DNA from 3 places in the Pseudomonas edaphica genome. Region 1 is predicted to be linked to each of the others. Evidence: riboswitches for the same ligand, from Rfam matches in the RefSeq annotation. Region 1 holds a riboswitch; each other region holds the start of a gene.
The links. Region 1 has a riboswitch for cobalamin ahead of ACQY47_RS24730 (ABC transporter substrate-binding protein). Riboswitches for the same ligand answer to the same signal wherever they lie in the genome.
Positions count from the first base shown of each region.

Region 2: it holds a riboswitch for cobalamin, as region 1 does, so the genes downstream of both, ACQY47_RS02260 (CbtB domain-containing protein) here and ACQY47_RS24730 (ABC transporter substrate-binding protein) in region 1, are expected to answer to the same signal.
Region 3: it holds a riboswitch for cobalamin, as region 1 does, so the genes downstream of both, cobO (cob(I)yrinic acid a,c-diamide adenosyltransferase) here and ACQY47_RS24730 (ABC transporter substrate-binding protein) in region 1, are expected to answer to the same signal.

Region 1 covers NZ_OZ255725.1:5,425,325-5,430,360, forward strand. The annotation lists gene ACQY47_RS24720 (ABC transporter ATP-binding protein) at 1-510, opposite strand, end outside; gene ACQY47_RS24725 (FecCD family ABC transporter permease) at 507-1,511, opposite strand; gene ACQY47_RS24730 (ABC transporter substrate-binding protein) at 1,508-2,518, opposite strand; cobalamin riboswitch at 2,634-2,827, opposite strand; gene ACQY47_RS24735 (M24 family metallopeptidase) at 2,888-3,751, shown strand; gene ACQY47_RS24740 (hypothetical protein) at 3,860-4,489, shown strand; gene ACQY47_RS24745 (aldehyde dehydrogenase family protein) at 4,822-5,036, opposite strand, start outside.
Region 2 covers NZ_OZ255725.1:555,385-560,420, forward strand. The annotation lists gene cobN (cobaltochelatase subunit CobN) at 1-906, opposite strand, end outside; gene cobW (cobalamin biosynthesis protein CobW) at 910-1,971, opposite strand; cobalamin riboswitch at 2,064-2,263, opposite strand; cobalamin riboswitch at 2,306-2,523, shown strand; gene ACQY47_RS02260 (CbtB domain-containing protein) at 2,621-2,809, shown strand; gene ACQY47_RS02265 (CbtA family protein) at 2,821-3,522, shown strand; gene ACQY47_RS02270 (cobalamin biosynthesis protein) at 3,519-3,911, shown strand; gene cobM (precorrin-4 C(11)-methyltransferase) at 3,981-4,727, shown strand; gene nfuA (Fe-S biogenesis protein NfuA) at 4,923-5,036, opposite strand, start outside.
Region 3 covers NZ_OZ255725.1:5,106,225-5,111,260, reverse strand. The annotation lists gene cbiB (adenosylcobinamide-phosphate synthase CbiB) at 1-298, opposite strand, end outside; gene bluB (5,6-dimethylbenzimidazole synthase) at 295-945, opposite strand; gene ACQY47_RS23330 (cobyrinate a,c-diamide synthase) at 942-2,339, opposite strand; gene cobO (cob(I)yrinic acid a,c-diamide adenosyltransferase) at 2,336-2,947, opposite strand; cobalamin riboswitch at 3,026-3,276, opposite strand; gene ACQY47_RS23320 (PQQ-dependent sugar dehydrogenase) at 3,376-4,689, shown strand; gene ACQY47_RS23315 (C40 family peptidase) at 4,828-5,036, opposite strand, start outside.

The DNA.
Region 1 (5,036 bases):
CAGGTGATTGGTCGGCTCATCCAGCAACAAGATCTGCGGTCGTTGCGCCAATGCGCGGGCGATGTGCACGCGTTGGCGCTCGCCGCCAGAGAGGCTGCGCCAGGCGCGTTGGCTCAGGTGGGTGGCATCGACGTCGTGCAGCGCCTGGCGCACGATGGCATCGTCTTCGGCAGACCACGGGCTCAGCGCCGACAGCCAGGGCGTGCGGCCCAGCGCCACGGCATCGAACACGCGGATGGCATCGTCGGTATCAGCCTGCTGCTCCACCACCGCCAGGTGTTGCGCAACAAGGCGGCGGGGCAGTTTGGTCAGGCGCTGGCCGCCCAGTAATACCTCGCCGGACGCAGGCACACGCAAACCGGCGAGCAATTTGAGCAGGGTGGATTTGCCCGAGCCGTTCGGCCCGACAATGCCCAAGGTTTCACCTGGCTGAACTTCAAGATCAATGTCGCGCAGCAAATGCGCTTCACGCACCTTGAAGCCCAGGCCGGTGCAACTGAGTACCGTCATCGCGCATTCCTCCGGCCAATCAGGATCAATGCAAATACTGGCGCGCCGACCAAGGCAGTGACCACACCGACAGGAATCACCTGGCCTTTGATCAAGGTGCGCGACAGCACATCAGCAGCGATCAAGAACAACGCGCCGCCCAGCGCACTGGCGGGCAGCAACCGCGAATGCCCGGTGCCCAGCAGCAGGCGCACGGCGTGGGGAATCACCAGCCCGACAAAACCGATGGAGCCGACAATCGACACCATCACCGCCGTCACCAGCGCCGCGCAACCGACAAGCACAAATTGCACACGGCGCACCGGAATACCCAACGAAGCCGCGGAGTCGGCGCCAAAGGTAAACGCATCCAGCGCACGCCGATGCCACAAGCACACCGCCAGGCCTGCGACCGCTACCGGCACCGCCAGCCACACCGACGGCCAGCGCACGCCGCTGAGGTTGCCCAGCAGCCAGAACATGATGCCGCGCGCCTGTTCGGAACTGGCGGACTTGGTGATCAGGAACGCGGTGAGGGCATTGAACAGCTGCGAACCGGCGATGCCGGCGAGGATGATCTGGCCGGTGCCGCTGACTGAGCCGCTGGCCCGTGCCAGCAATATCACCAACGCAAACGCCGCCATCGCGCCGACAAACGCGCCCGCCGACAGCGAAATCAGCCCGCCGCCCACGCCCATCAATGCCACCAACACTGCACCGGTCGAGGCGCCCGCGCTGATGCCCAGCAGGTACGGATCGGCCAATGGGTTGCGCAGCAGCGACTGCAAGATCACCCCGCAGGTGGCCAGCCCGGCGCCACACGCGGCGGCAACCAGCGCCCGTGTCAGGCGGTAGTTCCACACCACGCCTTCATCGATCGGGTCGAGCACGTAACCGGCCGCCCAGAGTTTGTTGACCAGCACCTGCAAGACCACTTGCGGGTCGATGGCGGTTTCGCCGATGGCGGTGCCGGCGAGCACGGCCATCAGCAACACGGCGAGGGCGAGTAGGGTGCGCATCATTTCGACAGGTCGTAGCCGTCGATGGCACCGGCCAGTTGTTCCAGGCCATCGAACATGCGCAGGCTTGCCTGCAACGCCAGGGCATCAATAATGAGGATGCGGTTGTTTTTCACCGCGTCCATGTTGCGGGTCACCGGGTCGCTGCGCAGGAAGGCGAGTTTCTTTTCATGGTCGTCGGCCGGGTAGCGACGGCGGTCCATGCGCGCGATCACCAGGAAGGTCGGGTTGGCCTTGGCGATGGTCTCCCAACCGACGGCGGGCCATTCTTCGTCGGACTGCACCACGTTGTGCAGGCCGAGGGTTTGCAGCATGAATTCGGGAATGCCCTTGTGGCCAGCTACATACGGGTCGGCGGCCATTTCGCTGCTGGAAAACCACACCAATGCACTGGCGTGCTTGAGGCCCTTACCCTGGGCGGTGGCGACCGACTTGGCCAGGCGGGCCTTGAGTTCGTCATTCAACTGTTGGCCACGCGCTTGCACGTCGAAAATCTCAGCCAACTGGCTGATGCTTTTATAGATCGTGTCGATGCGAAACGGCTCCAGCCGCGTGCCATCGGCGCCCACCAGGTTGTCCTTGCCTTCGCAGTCGGAGGGCAGCACGTAGGTGGGAATCTTCAGTTCGTGGAATTGCTCGCGGGTACCGACCACGCCTTGCGGGCCGACCACCCATTCCAGCTCGGCGGCCACCAGTTGTGGGCGTTTGGCGATCACAGCTTCGAAGCTCGGCTCGTTGTCGGCCAGGCGCTCGATCTTGTCGTTTTGCGCTTTGAACTGCGGTAATACGCTGTTGAACCACAGCGAAGTGCCGACCACTTTGTCCGCTACGCCCAGAGCGTAAAGCATCTCGGTGGCGGCCTGGCCGATGGTCACGCTGCGTGCCGGGGCTTGTTGGAAGGTGACGCTGCTGCCGCAGTTTTCCACCGTGAGCGGGTAGTGAGTCGGCGTGGCGTGGGCCAGGGCACAAAAGCCCAGGCCGGTGATCAGGGCGCAAACGCGTAGCAGCATGGGGCAATCTCCGAGTGAACCGTACGGGAAACAGGGCAGGTACGGCTCGGAAACACACCTTTGAACGCTGCAGGTTTGCAGGGCGCGGATGTCCTTCCCGGACACCCCGCCGGTGAGTGATAACGCTGGGCCGGCAGGTCTCCTGACTGATGCGTCGTCGCCTCGCTCCGGCCTTCCCGGACGTGGTCCAGTGGCAATGGGGAGCAGGCTCGGCACCTACAGTTGCGGGGGCAGTTTCGATTGGCGCGATGGGCCGCGCTTCGAATTCCCTATTAGTCCCGTTTGGGAACCGGCGCGGTATGGTAGTCCATCTTGGGCGCTGGGTGGAGGTACAATCCGGGCTCGTCCATCACCACCCCAAGGAAGGCCATGTTGATACGTCTGGGAATAGTGCCACTGCTGTGTTGCATGAGCGCACACGCCGCTGACCCTGCGCTCGCCCGCTACACCGACGCGATCGGCGACAGGGCCCACGCCATCGCCCAGTTGGATGACGCCACCATTCTTGCCGAGGAAGCCAAACTGGCGCCCATCGCCAGTGACCTGTTACTCAAGGTCGCGCCGCTGATCCGCAAGGGCGGCACCGGCACTGCGGTGCAGGGGTTTTTACTCGACCAGTACGCGCAGCACGGCTGGTTGCCGATGATGTTCGGCTTTCGCGGTTACCCGGCAGCGGTGGCGGTGTCGGTGAATAATCAGGTGAGCGCCGCGCCGCCCACCGACGTGCCGTTCCCGGACGCGGCGCTGGTAAAAGTTGAGTTGATCGCGGCATCGGCCCAGGCCCATGTTGCTCAGGTCTGGACGTTCGCTACACCCAATGCCACCCCGGCGCAGCGCCAATTGCTGGACACTGCGCGCCGTGCGCTGGCCAATGGGGTCGCTCACGTTCAGGGTGGCCAGCGGCTGGCCAATGTTGGGACTGCGATACAACAGGAGCTGGACGCGGGCCAGGCCGTTGCGGTGCGTGAGTTTGCGGGCTACGCCATGGGCCAGGCGCGCATACAAAAGCCGCAGGTGCTCGGTTACAAGGTCGAGGGTGACAGCCCCTTGATGCAACCGGGGCAGGTGCTGAACGTGTACGTGATCGCCAAGGCGGGCAAAGTGGGTGTGAGGTACCAGCCGCCAGATTTCTGGAGCCTGCTTTCCTCAGACGGTGCCGACGGCGTGATGCTGTCGGCGATGGTCGAGGTGACGGCAGAGGGGCACCGGCTGCTTAGTCGGATGCTGGATTGATGCGCTGTACCGCCCTGCGAATGTTCGGGCTATGGGCTGACACGCAGTGATGGCTCAATGATATTATTTGCTGCACCCATTCGATTCGCTTTTGTTCATGGAGAACTTATGCTTTTTCGCAACGTCCTCGCCTTGACCCAGTTGTGCACCGTGTTACTGCTCGGTGGTTGCGCCCAGTCAGTGTCGTCACCCCTACCAGCTGCGCCTGTGCCGCTTGAACCGTTAGGGCAGGTTTTGCCCTCGAACCCTTCACGGGTGGGCTGGATCGACCAGATCATCGCTCAAGACCCTGTCGTGATTTCGTCGCACAAGCCCGTCCTCCAACCGACTTCGGACAACGACGCGCGCATTGCCAAATTGCGTAAACAAGACGCTGGTGTGCTGCCCGAGGGTTATTGGGCGCTCTACAAGCAGAACCTGGAAGCTATGCAGTACGACTTGAACCACCAGCATGACGCGGCCCGTGCCGACTACGTAAACACCTACCGCGATGAGTTGAGCCGCCTGAGCGACGTGACACTTCAAACCATGGCCACCGCGCCCCAGGCGCTGGATGCCCACACCCGCCGCCAGTTGAGCACACGCCTGAGTGACCGCAGCGCGGCCTATATCACGACCAGCAATCAGGCGTTCCGGGCGGCCACGGACGCCCACATCAACCGCATGGCCTTGATGGATCGCCAATACAATGTCTGCGCACTCCAGCCGGATTGCTGGGATGCGCCCGTCAAGCACTAGCCTCGATAGGTCATACACAGGAAGCAAGTGGGGAACGTGACGGTCGACTAATCGATAAGCACCGCAGATCAAAGGTGGGAGCTGGCTTGCCTGCGATGGCAGTGGGTCAGCCAAGGAGTTGTCACTGATGCACCGCTATCGCAGCATAGGTATCTACACAACTTTTTAAAGCAGCCTATTTCTCCTGTGGTGTCTGGGTTTGGGGCCGCTTCGCGGCCCAACGCAGGACAAGCCTGCTCGCCACAACAGCCCACTGGCCACTAACCGGTTGTGTAGATACCTATGGCTATCGCAGGCAAGCCAGCTCCCACAGTTGAAGGGTGTTGCCGGTTTTAATTGCGATCCAGCCACACGGTCTGTGCGTTGCAGAATTCACGCACACCAAAGTGAGACAATTCCCGCCCGAACCCACTCTTTTTCACGCCGCCAAACGCCACGCGTGGGTCTGACACGCTGAACGCGTTGACGAATACTGCGCCGGTTTCCAGCTGGTTGGTGATATCCCGTGCCTTCGCCGAGTCGGTGGTGAAGATACTGGCGGTCAAGC
Region 2 (5,036 bases), 1.7 Mb from region 1:
GGCCTCCCAACCGGGCTGATTGTCCTGGGCGCAGATCGCCTGGATCACCGGGATATTGCGGCGAAACGGCCGCAGGTGCGGGGCTTCCGGGCTGGATTGGGCAAAGCCGGTGGTGTTCAAAATCACCGCCGCCTGCACTTCATCCAGCAGGTCCTCGACCACCGTCAGGCAGCCGGGCTCTTTCAAACTGGCCACCGCCATCGGCAACGGGTTAAGACCCGCCGCCTGCAAGCGTTGGCAGAACACGTCGATAAAACCGGTATTGGCCGCCTGCAGGTGCGAGCGGTAGAACAACACCGCCGCCACCGGCCAGTCGGCGTGCCAATCGGCCTGCCAGTCGTTCAGCCGTGGGTGGGGTTTATGCGGGTGATAAATCGCCGTGCGCGCCAGGGTTTGCGGCTCGTCCCAGGCGTAATCGCGGCCCAGGTGGCTGCTGGCCAGGCAACGGTAGAAATCCAGCGCATTGCCCAAACCGCCCTGGCGCAGGAAGTGCCAGAGGCGGTCGCGCTCAGCCATGCCAACGGTGCTTAAGCCGCTGAGTTCCGGGTCGGGGCGATCATCGCCCGGCACCAGAATCAACTGCACGCCGCGCTCGGCCAACTCCACCAGGCGCTCGATGCCGTAGCGCCAATAACCGATGCCACCGTGCAGAGAAATCAGGATGACCTTGGCGTGGCGCAGCACCTCGTCGACGTAGAGGTCGACCGAGGCGTGGTTTTGCACCTGCATGGGGTTGGCCAGGCGAAAGCTGGGGTAGTCGACGGGCAACTGCTGGCCGGCCTCGGCCAACAGTGCAAGGCTGGAATCACCGCTGCACAGGATCACCAGCTCGGCAGGGGTTTGCCCAAGGTCGGCAATATTGTCGTCCGAAACGAAACCACCCGGCTGAGTCCTGAGCAGGTGCATGGGTTAAACGCTGAGCGCTGCGCGCAATTGCGCTTCGAGGCCCGCCGCATCCAGCTCCTGGCCGATCAGCACCAGGCGTGTGATGCGCGCTTCGTCGGCGCCCCAGGCGCGATCGAAATGTTTGTCAAAACGCGTGCCCACACCCTGGATCAGCAGGCGCATCGGCTTGTTCGGGATCGCCGCGAAGCCTTTGACGCGCAGGATGCCGTGTTGCACCACCAACTGGGTCAGGGCGTCGAGCAGCAGCGCTTCGTCCGCTTGCGGCAGGTCGATGGAGATGGAGTCGAACGCATCGTGGTCGTGATCGTCTTCACCTTCATGGTGATGATCGTGATGGCTGTGGCGGCCGTCGATGTGTTCTTCGGAACCCGCGCCCAGGCCGATCAGCACGTCCAATGGCAGGCGACCGCTGCTGGCTTCGATGATTTTTACGGCCGGCGGCAGTTCTTCGGCGACTTCCAGGCGCACGCGGGCCAGGTCTTCGGCGCTGATCAGGTCGGATTTGTTGAGGATCACCAGGTCGGCGCTGGCCAACTGGTCGGCAAACAGCTCGTGCAGCGGCGATTCGTGGTCCAGGTTCGGGTCGAGTTTGCGCTGGGCGTCAACCTGGTCCGGGAAGGCGGCGAAGGTGCCGGCAGCCACGGCCGGGCTGTCGACCACGGTGATTACCGCGTCAACCGTGCAGGCGCTGCGGATTTCCGGCCACTGGAAGGCTTGCACCAGCGGTTTTGGCAGGGCCAGGCCCGAGGTTTCAATAAGGATATGGTCGAGGTCGCCGCGACGTGCAACCAGCTCGCGCATCACCGGGAAGAACTCTTCCTGCACGGTGCAGCACAGGCAGCCGTTGGCCAGTTCGTAAACGCGGCCGTTGGCTTCTTCTTCGGTGCAACCGATGGAGCACTGTTTGAGGATCTCACCGTCGATGCCCAGTTCGCCGAATTCGTTGACGATCACGGCGATGCGACGGCCTTGAGCGTTGTCGAGCATATGGCGCAGCAAGGTGGTTTTACCCGAACCGAGGAAGCCGGTAACGATGGTGACGGGGAGTTTGGCCAGTGTTTTCATCGGATGCCCTTGGGGGCGGGCAGACGGGACGATAGACCCTGCGACGGCGCGCAGCAGCGGATTTCGTCACCGGATCACCCCGCCCGGTTAAGTAGAAAATCGGTTGCGAGGCAGGTCTCCTGGCTTGGGGCTTGCAGGTCTTGCGACCCGCGCTGGCTGCGCCTTCCCGCCGTTATGGCAGTGGCGTGGCAGGCAGCTGAACCCTTCACAGTTGCGGGGGCAGCCGCGGCTTGGACCGCGTTCCCTTCTTAGCTTCGGCGTGGGCCGAAGAACCTCGAAGGTGCAAGGCTACAGGGGCTCGCGGCATTTGACTACCGTCGCCCGCCCATGCTCTCCTACACATCTTGTTTCGGGTGCCCTTCACAGGGTGAAACGGGAAACCGGTGAGTCATCGCGTGATGACGAGTCCGGTGCTGCCCCCGCAACGGTAAGCGAGCGAAGCATCAAATCCACTGTGCCTGTGCATGGGAAGGAGATGCTTGATACGGCCCACCTCTTTTCCCAAGAGCGCCCCTCGTAAGCCCGGAGACCGGCCCGAAAAAATCAGATAACAAACCCGCGGTGGGCGGGCGCTGTTCAGAACCCTGCGTGCCTGCCTCGCGGGGTTTTCATGCGCCTGCGTCACCCTGAACCCCTGAAGGGACGCGCCATGTCGATCATCAGCAGCACTTCGCACACCGCCAGCAGCACCACTACCTTGAGCCAACGCCTGGGCGCCGCCATCGGCGCGTCGATCCTCGGCGCGTGCCTGGTGTACTTCGCCGGGTTCTCGCATATCGAAGCGGTACACAACGCCGCCCACGATACCCGCCACAGCGCCGCGTTCCCGTGCCACTGAGGCCTGCCGACATGATCAAGCGTATTGCCCAAACCGCAGGTTTCACTGGCCTGCTGGCCGCCCTGTTGCTGACCCTGCTGCAAAGCTTTTGGGTCGCCCCGCTGATTCTGCAGGCGGAAACCTTTGAAAATGCCCCGGCCGCCGAAGTGGTGCACGAACACGCCGCTGGCGCCGCAGCCCACACCCACGACGCCGAAGCCTGGGAGCCGGAAAATGGCTGGCAGCGTGTGCTGTCGACCACCGGCGGCAACCTGGTGGTAGCGGTCGGTTTCGCGCTGATGCTGGCCGGTCTCTACACCTTGCGCGCGCCGACCCGCACGGCTCAAGGGTTGCTCTGGGGCTTGGCCGGTTACGCGACGTTTGTACTGGCGCCCACCCTGGGGCTGCCGCCGGAGTTGCCGGGCACGGCTGCCGCCGACCTGGCGCAACGACAGATCTGGTGGATCGGCACGGCGGCCTCCACCGCCGCCGGTATCGCACTGCTGGTGTTTGGTCGTAGCTGGCTGCTCAAGGTGTTGGGCGTGGCGATCCTGGCCGTGCCCCACGTGATCGGCGCGCCGCAACCGCAAGTGCATTCGATGCTGGCACCCGAAGCCCTGGAAGCACAGTTCAAAATCGCCTCGCACCTGACTAACGTGGCCTTCTGGCTGGCCTTGGGCTGGATCAGCGCATGGCTGTTTCGCCGCAACCGCGACAGTCAATACTCGGCATGACACTGGTGGTCGGCCTGGGCTGCCAGCGCGGCTGTGATGTTCACACCCTGCTCGGCCTGTTTGACGCAGCCCTCGCCGACGGCGGCATTGAACGCCAACGCATCACCGCGTTGGCGAGCATTGATCGCAAACAGGCTGAACCCGGCCTGCTGGCCCTGGCCCGACTGCTGGAGCTGCCCTTGCAGTGTTTCAGTGCTGCACAATTGGCCGGTTATGAACAGCGCTTGAGCCACAAGTCAGCCGTCGCTTTTGCGCATACAGGTTGCTATGGCATCGCCGAAAGCGCCGCCCTGGCCCTGGCTGAACAGCTCTCCCAGCGCCCTGCCCGCCTGTTGATCACGCGCAAAAAAACCGCCCAGGCCACCTTTGCATTGGCGTGCGCCGACTAAAATCCCGATAATTGCCCTCCTCGATCATGAGCAACTTTCATGCTCGCCCGTTTTTCAACAGGAATTCCCATGACCGTCTACTTTATCGGCGCAGGCCCCGGCGACCCGGAATTGATCACCGTCAAGGGCCAGCGGCTGATCCGCAGTTGCCCGGTGATCATCTATGCCGGCTCCCTGGTGCCGGCAGCGGTATTGCAAGGTCATCAGGCTGAACAGGTAGTCAACAGCGCCGAATTGCACCTGGAACAGATCATTGAGCTGATCAAGGCAGCCCACGCCAACGACCAGGATGTGGCGCGCGTTCACTCCGGCGACCCGAGCCTGTATGGCGCGATTGGCGAGCAAATCCGTTATTTGCGTGAGTTGGGCATACCGTTCCAGATCATCCCTGGGGTGACTGCAGTGTCGGCTTGCGCCGCGTTGCTGGAAACAGAGCTGACCCTGCCGGACATCGCCCAGAGTGTGATCCTGACCCGTTATGCCGATAAAACCAGCATGCCGGCGGGTGAGGCATTCGACAGCTTGGCGCAGCATGGCACAACGATGGCGATTCACCTGGGGGTCAACCACCTGGAGAAAATCGTCGCCGAACTGCTGCCGCACTACGGCGCGGACTGCCCGATTGCCGTGGTACACCGCGCGACGTGGCCGGATCAGGATTGGGTGCTGGGCACGTTGGCGGATATTGCCGAGAAAGTAGCGGCCAAAGGGTTTCGGCGTACGGCGTTGATTGTGGTGGGCCGGGTGCTGGCCAGTGATGGTTTCAGCGAATCGTCGCTGTATCGGGCGGGCCATGCGCACCTATATCGCCCCTGAAGTGTGGGAGCTGGCTTGTCTGCGATAGCGGTGTGTCAGCCACCGGATTTGTTGGCTGATAGGCCGTCATCGCAGGCAAGCCAGCTCCCACAGTTGATCTACTTTGTTAAGTAGACTGCGTAACGCACTGAATTTTAAGCATAAAAAAACGGCGCTCACGGGGCGCCGTTTTTTTCTTCGCAGTGAACACCTTACTCAGTAGTAGGCGTTTTCTTTCTGCGTGTGGTCGGTCACGTCACGCACACCCTTGAGCTCCGGGATACGTTCGAGCAAGGTGCGCTCGATGCCTTCACGCAAGGTCACGTCGGC
Region 3 (5,036 bases), 320 kb from region 1:
CCGGGATCACATGTTCACCCAGGCTGCGCATGCCCAGCGCCAGGTACAGCGCCAGGATTTCCAGGACCCAGCCGATATAGGGCGCCCACGATAACGCGGTCGCCAGCAGTGTCAGCGGCACCACGGCGATAAACCATGCGGTCACGCCGTGGCTGCGCCAGCCACGGCCACCGGTGTTGAAACGTTGCTCGATGCGCCCGGCGAAATTGCCGAACGCCACCAGCGGATGCCAGCGCCTGGGTTCACCCAGCAGCGCATCCAGCGCCACCGCAGCGACACACAGCAAGGCCACACTCATTGACTCACTCCCCACACATTCTCATACAACATGTCACTCAGCGGCCGTGGTTCGGTCCAGCCTTCGAGTTGCAACATCGGTGCCGGGTAGAACTCGGCCACCGGGCCCAGGCACAACACGGCCAGGGGTTTGGCGCCGGGCGGCAGGCCCAGCAGGTCGGCCAGGGCTTGTGGCTCGAACAGCGAGACCCAGCCCATACCAATGCCCTCGACACGGGCGGCCAGCCAGAGATTCTGGATCGCGCAGGACAGCGACGCCATGTCCATCTCCGGCAAGGTGCGCCGGCCAAAAATATGGCGCTCGCGGTCGTCCATCAACGCGGCCACCAATACTTCGGCGCAGTCGTGGATGCCTTCGACCTTGAGCTTCATGAATTCGTCGGAGCGCTCGCCCAGGGCTTCGGCGGTGCGCACGCGTTCTTCCTCCACCAATTGCTGAATATTCCCACGCAGTTGACGGTCGCTGATGCGGATAAACCGCCAGGGTTGCATCAAGCCCACGCTGGGCGCCTGGTGTGCGGCCCGGAGCAGGCGGTGCAGCAATTCGGGCGCGACCGTGCCGCCGGTGAAGTGGCGCATGTCGCGGCGTTCGGCGATGGCGCGGTAGACGGCTTGGCGGTCGGCGTGGGGATAGGCGTTGTCCGTCATGGCCCTATCGCGGGCAAGCCCGCTCCCACATTTGCAATGCATTCCCCTGTGGGAGCTGGCTTGTCGGGTCGCCGCATCGCTGCGATAGCGGTCTCAATGCTCGGCGCAAAGAGTGCGGCCACCGCCGTCGGGTTAGACGGAAAATAAAAGTGCACGTATGAAGCCGTCATCCGCCCCTGCCGATACACCGCCTCCGCCCCGCGCCCGCCATTGGGGCTCAGGCCGCGGGCAATCGGCTGCCATTCGGTGCTGGTCAGGGAATGGTGATAGGTATGGCCGCGCAGCACGCCTTCGGGCAACTCGACACTTTGCAGGGCCAGGGCGGCAAGTTTCTTTTGCATCACCGCATCGCCTTGCAGCAGGCCGACCAGTTCGGCACGGGCGCCGTCCACATCGGTGAGCGAATCCAGCAGGTAGAGCATGCCGCCACATTCAGCCAGCAGTGGTTTGCCAGCCGCATGATGGGCGCGAATAGCCGCAAGCATCCGGGTGTTTTCAGACAGTGCCTGGTGATGCAATTCGGGATAGCCGCCGGGCAAGTACAGGCTGTCGGCGTCGGGCAATTGGTGATCATGGATCGGCGAGAAAAACTTCAACTCAGCGCCCATTGCCCGCAACAGATCCAGGCTGGCGCCGTAGGTAAAAGCGAAGGCTTCATCACGGGCTACGGCAATACGCACACCGGCCAACAGCGGCTCAGCCTCAATCAGTTGCGGCGCGGCGAACGTCACCGGCGGCGGCAACGCCACTTCGCAGCTGCTGCCCAGCGCCTGGGCTGCGGCGTCCAGGCGCGCATCGAGGTCATTGAGTTCACTGGCTTGCACCAGGCCCAGGTGACGACTCGGTAATTCAATTCCCGTTTCACGGGACAACGCGCCATACCAGCGCAGGCCTTCGGTGAGGCTGCCTTCGAGCAGTTGCGCATGACGCAGGGTGCCAACGCGATTGGCCAGCACACCGGCGAATGGCAAGTCCGGCTGGTAGCGCGCCAGGCCCAAGGCCAAGGCACCAAAGGTCTGGGCCATGGCGGTGCCATCAATGACCCCGAGCACCGGCACACCAAAGTGCCGCGCCAGGTCGGCGCTCGACGGTGTGCCGTCAAACAGCCCCATTACGCCTTCGATGAGAATAAGGTCAGCCTCGCCGGCTGCTTCCCACAGCAAGCGGCGACTTTCTCGCTCGCCCACCATCCACATGTCCAACTGATACACCGGCGCACCGCTGGCGCGCTCGTGGATCATCGGGTCGAGAAAATCCGGCCCGCATTTGAACACGCGCACCTTGCGCCCCAGGTTGCGGTGCAAGCGGGCGAGCGCGGCGGTGACGGTGGTTTTGCCCTGGCCGGACGCCGGAGCGGCGATCAATACGGCTGGGCAATGACGGGGCTGGTTCAAAGTTCGACGCCCTTCTGTGCCTTGATACCGGCCTGGAACGCGTGCTTGAGCATGCCCATTTCGGTGACGGTGTCGCCCATTTCGATCAGTTCAGGCTTGGCGCCACGGCCAGTCACCACAACGTGCTGCATGGGTGGGCGGGCCTGCAGGTCGCTGAGCACCTGGTCCAGATCGAGGTAGCCGTGCTTGAGGGCGATGTTCAACTCGTCCAGCACCACCAGGCCGATGGACGGGTCTTTCAGCAATTCGCGGGAAACTGCCCAGGCGGCTTCGGCGGCGGCGATGTCGCGCTGGCGGTCCTGGGTTTCCCAGGTGAAGCCTTCGCCCATTACATGGAAACGCACTTGCTCGGGGAAACGCCGGAAGAACAACTCTTCGCCGGTGCTGTTACGCCCCTTGATGAACTGCACCACGCCGCACTGCATGCCGTGGCCCATGGCGCGGGCGAGCATGCCGAATGCCGAGCTGCTTTTGCCTTTGCCGTTACCGGTCAGCACCAGCAGCAAGCCGCATTCGTTTGGGGAATTGGCGATACGCTCGTCGATCACGGCTTTTTTGCGCAGCATGCGCGCCAGGTGGCGTTCGTCGCGGTCGGGGGAATCAGTCATGGCAGCTCTCCGTTGGGGCTGGACAAAAACGGCGGGCAGGAAAAAGAAAAACAGACAGCCAAGCATCGCCCACCGTGATGCTGTTGGATGATCCAGGCCGGTCTCCGGGCTCATGAGTGGCGCTCTGCTGATAGCGCGAGCAGGCCAACGGCGCGCCTTCCCATATCACGCGGATACAGTGGCAAAAGGCACCGTTTTGACTCATTTACCGTTGCGGGGGCAGCGCCGGAATTGCGGCTGCGCTGTGTACAAACGCGCTCACTCACCGGCTTCCCTGTTTCACTCTGTCGGCACATGGGCCACAGAGCACCTGGAACAAGCCGCGAAGGTTAGTGGGTTGGGGGTGGAGCGTCAATTAAAGCTGGCCTTGCACTTGAACCATCCGACTGCCGCGCTTCTCTACCTTTACAGGTATTAAGGAGAAAACCATGCACAAAACCAGACTCGCCTTACTGATCATGCTGGCAGGCACCCTCGCCGCCTGCGGTGAAAGCTCTACCCTGCAGGTCTCGGAAGGCACCGGGCCATCGCCCAAGCTGCCGGAGCCGAACAAAACCCTTATCCCCACCGTAAACATCGCCCCGGCGATCGGCTGGCCGGAGGGTGCCAAGCCGACAGCCGCTGCCGGGACTCAAGTAGCGGCATTTGCCGAAGGCCTGGATCACCCGCGCTGGCTCTACGTTTTGCCTAACGGGGATGTGCTGGTAGCCGAAACCAATTCGCCACCCAAACCGGATGACGCCACGGGCATTCGTGGCTGGGTGATGGAGAAGGTCATGGGCCGCGCGGGCGCGGGCGTGCCGAGCCCGAACCGCATCACACTGCTGCGCGATGCCGACCATGATGGCGTGGCCGAGACGCGCACGGTGTTTCTGGAGAACCTCAATTTACCGTTTGGCATGACCCTGGTGGGTAACGACCTGTACGTCGCCGATTCGGACAAGCTGCTGCGCTTCCCTTACCAGCCGGGTGAAACCGCGATCAAGGAGGCCGGCACCAAGGTGGTCGACCTGCCGGGCGGCAGCATCAACCACCACTGGACCAAAAACGTGGTGGCCAACAAGGACGGCAGTAAGTTGTATGTGAGTGTCGGCTCCAACAGCAATGTCGGTGAGAATGGCCTGGCGGCGGAGGAAGGCCGAGCGGCGATCTGGGAGGTCGACCGCGCGACGGGCCAGCACCGTATCTTTGCCTCCGGTTTGCGCAACCCCAATGGCATGGCCTGGGAACCGCAGAGCGGCAAGCTGTGGACGGCGGTCAACGAGCGCGATGAAATCGGCAGCGACCTGGTGCCGGACTACATCACCTCGGTCAAGGATGGCGCGTTTTATGGCTGGCCCTTCAGTTACTACGGCCAACATGTGGACGTGCGGGTCTCACCGCAAAACCCCGACCTGGTCGCCAAGGCCATCGCCCCGGACTATGCCGTGGGGCCGCATACCGCGTCCCTTGGGTTGACGTTTGCCGAGGGCAGTAAACTCCCGGCACAGTTCAGCAACGGCGCGTTTATTGGCCAGCATGGTTCGTGGAACCGCAAACCGCACAGTGGCTACAAGGTGATCTTCGTGCCGTTCGAGGGTGGGCAACCCAAGGGGCAGCCGGTGGACGTGCTGACCGGGTTTCTCAATAAAGACGAAAAAGCCATGGGCCGGCCGGTGGGCGTGGTGATTGATCAGCAAGGGGATTTGCTGGTGGCCGATGATGTGGGGAATAAGGTGTGGCGGGTGTCGGCGGTTAAGTAACTGCCTTGTATGGGGCCCATGTGGGAGCTGGCTTGCCTGCGATGGAATCGCCTCGGTTTAACTGACAGACCGAGCCGCCTGAATCGCAGGCAAGCCAGCTCCCACACAAGCCGGCTCAGACACTTGGGCCCGAGTGGCTTAAGGATTACGCGCCAGGCTTGCCGGCAACACGCGCTTGGCGCTCAGGTAGGCATTCTGCCAATAGGCCTTGGACAAGGTGTCCAGCTTCACCGTACCGCCCGTTTGCGGGGCATGTACGAATCGCCCCTCACCCACGTAGATACCTGCGTGGCTTACACGCGAGCCGCCACCGGTGGCGAAGAAGATCAAGTCGCCGGTTTGCAGGT